Regions from separate parts of the Lysinibacillus sp. NPDC093197 genome, predicted to be linked through region 2. Evidence: riboswitches for the same ligand, from Rfam matches in the RefSeq annotation. Region 2 holds a riboswitch; the other holds the start of a gene.

Region 1 (3,428 bases), on a different contig from region 2:
CCTCTGAAGCTGTCACACACATTGAAAAGCCAGTTCTCTTTATCCATAGTATTCCCGATACATTTATTCCAGCTTCCATGTCACTCGATTTATATAATAAAAAGACTGGACCGAAAAAGTTAAAACTTTTTGATAAAGGTGCACACGCTCAGTCCTTTAATGAAAATATGGCTGAATATGAAGATCTGATACATGACTTTTTAGAAAGTTTTATTTATCAAAAAATAAATCACGATTCTTCCTCATCCAATGTCATTCCTTTTCATCGTTAAATGAAAAACCTTGCAAGCAAAATGTCCATCTGACTTAAAGGACATTTTACAATTGCAAGGTTTTTTATTATTCTGCAAAAACGATATGCCATTCATCACGTTTTGCTAAAAATTCTTTTGCAAGTGCCTGTGCACCTTCAAGACTATGACTTGCTGCCCAGCCACATTGCACTTCATTACAAGCTGGTACTGCTGTTGCATTCGTGACATCTGTAAATGTTTTTTCTAGTATCGTTAGCAATTCATCATAATCATTATGATTAATCAACGATACATAAAAGCCTGTTTGACAACCCATTGGACTGAAATCGACAATATGGTCGGAATAATTGCGAATAATATCAGCCGATAAATGCTCTAAAGAATGGAGTGCTGGCATTTCCATATGCTCCTTATTAGGCTGTTTTAAGCGAATATCGTATTTATAGACTTCATCGCCACTTTTTCCTACTTTTACACCTGCTAAACGAACATAAGGTGCTTTAACTTTCGTATGGTCTAAATCAAAACTTTCCACATTTGTTTTTTCACGTTCCATTGCTAACAGCTCCTTTTCTTACAATACTAACTATTATAACCGGTTTTCTATGAAATGTGTAAATTTTTAAAATAGAATGATAATTTAACTGTATCCTACACAAATTTTTAAAATAATAACAGTCTAAATCTTTCCCCTTTTGAAAAAATATTTTCGCACTTTTTATTCCTGTTATGCTGATACCCTAATTAATAAAGGTTTTATCAAGTAAAAAAATTTTTCTTCTCATTTGTCAAAAAAATTTTCTGTATTTACTAACTTTTCTTGAAATAGTAGTATCATAGCAGTTTCAACTTTCTAGATCGCTGAAACCAATGGATGCGGGGGAACCAAATTTTTTGGATGAACATTCAATCCAAGGGGTGAATCCTTGTTAAGGTAGGGCTACTCAAAGGCCCGAATCCGTCAGCTAACCTCGTAAGCGTTAAATGAGAAGGAAGATGGAGCTTGTACTATTTGAAAATGATGTATCTACAAGTCTTAGGGCTTTAAACATACTTATGATCAATACAACCTCCAAAACTCCCCATCATTACTTTTTATTGAATTAGAAAGCGTGATGAAACGATCGTGGGTAACACCATTTATTATGTTAGAGATATTTGAAAACGGATTCAACACCACTTATCTCCATCGTATTGCCCTGATTATTAAGTGAAAACGGAGGAAACCAATATGACTACTCAACAAGGAAAAAAAGGCATCTTTTATGGATGGTGGATTGTAGTGGCATGCGTCATGATTATGACATTTTTGTATGCACCAATTATTAATTTAGTGTCACTTTATACTGTCCCTGTAACAGAAGATTTGGGAATTGGAAGAACTGAATTTATGACGTATTATACGATTATGGCTTTAGTATCAATGATTTTCTGTCCAATTGCAGGAAAAGTGATGAGGAAAATGGACATTCGTCTTTACTTGACGATATTTACAACACTAGGCACCATTTCATATGTAGGATTTTCATTTGCAACGACTGCGATGCACTTTTATTTATTCGCAGTGCTAATGGGGGCTTCATTAGCAGGAGCTGCTCTTATTCCTGCACCAGTATTAATAACAAATTGGTTTAACGAAAAGCGTGGATTATGTTTAGGGATCGCACTAGCAGGTAGTGGTCTTGGCGGTGTCATCCTTAGCCCTGTCCTAAACTGGCTTATTACAGATTATGGTTGGAGAAGTGCTTACCTCATTACGGGCATTTCAATGTTTGTGTTAATCGTACCTATGGCATTATTTGTTATTCGACTTAAACCTGCAGATAAAGGTCTTGTTCCGCTAGGTGAAATAAAAAATATAACGACTTCTTCACAAACAGTAGAAGGGCTTTCACAAAGGGAGGCATTTAGATCCGTATCATTTTGGGCACTTTGTGCGGCAATTGTTGTCGGTGGTATTGTCGTGAATGGTATGATCATTAACCTCGCACCTTATTTAAAGGATATTGGTGGCACACCTCAACACGCTGCAATATTGCTTTCTTTAGGTTCAGCAATGGTCATCGTCGGAAAGTTATTAGTCGGTCGCTTATACGATAAATTAGGTACCATCACAACATTACTTATTATTTGTGGCTCTGGTTTAGTAAGCTTTTTATTTTTGATGAGAGGCGACCTATTAATACCTGGTATCCTGTATACGATATTTACTGGATTTGGTGCGACGGCCGTTACAGTTACACCTGCTTACTTAACTTCATCACTATTTGGGGAAAAAGAATATAGCGCGAAATTCGGGATTGTCTCATTATTTTCATCACTAGGCGCTGCACTAACACCAATTGTTTCTGGCGCAATTTATAATATAAATCATTCCTATGGATTACTGTTAAATGTCTTAATTGTACTTTCAATCGTGTTATTTGGATTGTTTGTCATTGCCATTAAAACAAAACCTAAATTTAATACAACTTCAGATATGGAATATTCATTAGACTAGAGAGGTGTATTCATATGACTAAACATGAAACATTAATATTGGCGGAAAATTTTCAAGAAGAATTCATTCATCATCGCAGACATTTACACCAACATCCTGAAATTGGATTTGAACTACCGAATACAGTCGCATACGTTGAAAAAACATTACTTTCCATGGGCCTAACACCTCAAAAAGTAGGACAAGCAGGGCTAGTTGTAACGATTGGTAATGGCAATGGGAAAACAATTTTACTAAGAGGCGATATGGACGCATTACCAATGGAAGAAAACACGGATTTACCGTTTAAATCAACAAATGGATTTGCACATACTTGCGGCCATGACATCCATACGACGTTCATGCTCGGCGCAGCAAAGCTTTTAAAAGAGAAAGAAAAAGATATTCATGGTACTGTCAAAATTATGTTCCAGCCCGCCGAGGAAATTGGTCTTGGCGCAAAGGATATGATAGAAAATGGCTTACTCGAAAATCCAAAAGTTGATGCTGCCCTTGCCCTCCATGTCACTCCAGATTTAGAAGTAGGGAAATTTGGTTACAAACCTGGCATCGCCGCTTCATCATTAGATGGCTTCTTCCTAAAAGTGCAAGGCAAAGGCGGGCACAGTTCTGAGCCTCAAAATGCCATTGATCCTTTAATGATTGTCAATGCGATATACAATCAAATGAATACA
Region 2 (3,428 bases):
GCAATCAATCTAACACTTTTTCTCATTTATCCTAGTATCATTATTTAAGCAAATAGCGTTTCCCATAATAAGTAGATATTTAACGCAACTACTATTACAACGACAAGCCAACCAAGAATTGTTGTGATACGGTGATTGACCAGGCTACCCATTATGTCCTTTTTACTTGTAAACATCACAAGTGGGATAAGCGCAAATGCAATACCGAATGATAAGATTACTTGACTTAACACAAGTGCATAGGTTGCATTGACACCTGCTGCAATAATAACCAAAGGTGGAATCATTGTAATCGCTCTACGTAAATATAGAGGGATTTTTCGTTGGATGAAGCCTTGCATAACAACGTCGCCTGCTAATGTCCCAACAGAAGAGCTTGCAAGCCCTGCAATGAGTAATCCAAGTCCGAAAGACACAGCCGCCATTGGTCCAAGAGCTTCTCGTAAACCGTTATAGGCGATATCTAAATCTTCGACTACTAAGCCTTGCGTATGGAACACTGCTGCTGCAATGATTAGCATACTCATGTTAATCGCACCAGCAATAATCATTGCAATCACAATATCGATAAACTCAAATCGGAAAATACGTCGTTTTTCGTTGTCATTACGACCAACCACACGATTTTGTGTTAAGGAAGAATGTAAATAGATTGCGTGTGGCATCACAGTAGCTCCTAATATACCTGTTGCAAGTAAGAGTGAATCGACACCATCAAATTGTGGTGTCAGCATTCCTAATGTCACTTCGCCCCAATCCGGTTGGGCTAAAAATGTTTGGAACGCAAATGCTAGCACAACAATTAGCACCATACCCGAAATGCCCGCTTCAAAAGCTCTAAAGCCTCTACGCTGTAGCTCTAAAATTGCAAAAGAACCAATTGCAGTAATAAGTGCGGCAGGTAGCATCGGAATATCAAATAATAAATATAGACCGAGGGCAGCACCGATAAATTCAGCGAGGTCGGTTGCAATGATTACAAGTTCAGCCTGTATCCATAAAAATATAGAAGTTTTTTTAGAAAAATTCTCCCTTGCTACTTCTGGCAAGTTTTTTCCGGTAGCAATACCGAGTTTTGCTGATAAAGATTGAATCAGTACAGCCATTAAATTTGAAAAGGCAATAACCCAAAGTAGTAAATAACCATACTGCGAGCCAGCGGTAATATTTGTAGCAAAGTTGCCGGGATCTATATAGGCAACAGCTGCAATAAATGCCGGACCTAGAAAGGGTAAAATTCGTCGCCAGCCTTTTATGTCTCCATCTAAAACAGCTTGGGCTGCCGGTTTTGTAATTTGTTTATAGGCCATCTTGTTCCCTCGTTTCAAAAAGTATCGTAAATGAAATAAAGTTTCCTATGGGAAAATAATAATACTACTATTCTATAGCTAGAATTAAAAAATGTGAAGAAGTTTGCTCATAAATTTTTTATAAATTTTGAAAATCGCCGATAAAATGAGCTGAATCGCCCGTGAACCAGTGAAAATCGCCAGTAAAGCCAGCCAAATCGCCCGTAAACCGGTAAGAATCGCCGATAAACCACGCCGAATCACCGATAAACAGCTGATAAAAGCTTGTCTCTAAGAATAAGAAAAAATTTACGAAAACCGGGCAATATCTTCTTTACTTTTTTAATTTACAGGCGTAATATGACATCATTATAAAAGTTTCAAATTTCTAAATCGCTGAAGCAATTAAACGCGGGGGACCCAATTTTAGTGGATTGTTTAAACAATTCTTGGGGTGAATCTCTTTTTAAAGAGTAGGGCTACTCAGGCCCGAATCCGACAGCTAACCTCGTAAGCGTTAAGAGCAGAAAAGTTGGAGCTTGTCAGACGTTAGAGCGTCTACAAGTCGTATTTAGTGATGACTTGTAGACGTTTTTTTGATGGCATTCCGTACGAAAAAGCCCCAGTAGATATAAAGAGACCGATTATGCGAAAGGTGTAATCGATTTAGAAATGCGAAACACACTCTATGAATCTAGAAGGTGTTAAGGATGAAATCCTCATTCAAACGTTATGTTATCGGAAAACCATTGAAATCCGATGCATTAGGGGAACAAAAGCTTAGTAAAACAAAGGCACTGGCCATATTATCTTCTGATGCATTGTCATCAGTTGCATACGGTCCAGAGCAAATTTTAATTGTGCTCATGACTGTCAGTACGGTTGCCTTTTGGTATTCGTTACCGATTGCGGCAGGGGTAGTGGTGCTACTTGTGGCACTCACTTTATCGTATCGACAAGTTATTTTCGCATATCCACATGGTGGTGGGGCATATGTCGTGTCCCGCGAAAATTTAGGTGTGAATGCAGGTCTAGTAGCGGGTGGGTCATTACTCGTTGATTATATTTTAACTGTCGCTGTAAGTGTATCAGCAGGGACAGATGCTATTACTTCAGCATTCCCAAGTTTGCATGCTTATAACGTTCCGATTGCTGTGTTTTTTGTTATTTGCTTAACGATTTTAAATTTACGTGGGGTTACGGAATCAGCGTCTATTTTAGCGTACCCTGTTTATTTATTCGTCGTTGTGATGTTATTACTCATTGGCATAGGAATCTATAATGTAGCAACAGGGCAAGTGCCGGCTGACTTACATCCTAAAATTGGAACGCCAGTTGCGGGCATTAGTTTGTTTTTATTATTAAAGGCATTTGCCTCAGGAAGCTCGGCATTAACTGGTGTAGAGGCAATATCTAATGCAATTCCGAATTTCAAAAGTCCTGCACCCGTTAACGCAGCAAAAACGCTATTAGCGATGGGTAGTATTTTAGCAGTATTATTTATTGGCATTGTAAGCTTAGCTTATTTCTACGGAGTCGCTCCAAATGCACAAGCAACGGTTGTTTCGCAAATTGCCGAAGCGAGTGTGGGACGCAATGTATTTTATTATATTGTGCAAGGAACAACAGCAATGATTTTAGTGCTTGCTGCGAATACTGGCTATTCAGCATTTCCTTTACTGGCAGTCAATTTATCGAAAGACGGCTTTATTCCAAGAATATTTCAAATCCGTGGCGATCGACTTGGCTATTCAAATGGGATCATGATGCTTGGGCTAGCAGCTATTGTGCTTATTATTTTGTTTGATGGCACAACAGAGCATTTAATTCCACTCTATGCAGTAGGTGTATTTATACCATTTACATTAGCGCAGTCTGGGATGATGCGTAAATGGTGGCGTGAAAAGCCTAATGGCTGGGTTATGAAATTTGTTATCAACACAATAGGGGCAGTCATTTCTTTTGTAGTGGCGATGATGTTTTTTGTCACAAAACTACCTCAAGTATGGCCGGTATTCATCTTTTTACCGCTTATTATTTGGATGTTTCATCGCATTAAGCATCACTACAATGCAGTCGGGGAACAACTACGACTAAATGGAGAAGCATTACCGAAAGTAGAGGGGAATGTCTTTGTCG

The links. A riboswitch is a leader RNA that binds a small molecule or an ion and turns the genes downstream of it on or off. The one in region 2 is predicted to bind cyclic di-AMP.
Region 1: linked by a shared signal. The riboswitch ahead of ACIP9G_RS09655 (MFS transporter) and the one ahead of ACIP9G_RS12185 (APC family permease) in region 2 are both predicted to bind cyclic di-AMP.

Annotation. Positions count from the first base shown of each region.
Region 1 covers NZ_JBIVOH010000002.1:764,130-767,557, forward strand. Annotated here, with positions in the region: gene ACIP9G_RS09645 (alpha/beta hydrolase) at 1-272, shown strand, start outside; gene ACIP9G_RS09650 (S-ribosylhomocysteine lyase) at 340-810, opposite strand; cyclic di-AMP (ydaO/yuaA leader) riboswitch at 1,104-1,250, shown strand; gene ACIP9G_RS09655 (MFS transporter) at 1,486-2,754, shown strand; gene ACIP9G_RS09660 (M20 metallopeptidase family protein) at 2,769-3,428, shown strand, end outside.
Region 2 covers NZ_JBIVOH010000003.1:477,557-480,984, reverse strand. Annotated here, with positions in the region: gene ACIP9G_RS12190 (Nramp family divalent metal transporter) at 45-1,310, opposite strand; cyclic di-AMP (ydaO/yuaA leader) riboswitch at 1,674-1,820, shown strand; gene ACIP9G_RS12185 (APC family permease) at 2,000-3,428, shown strand, end outside.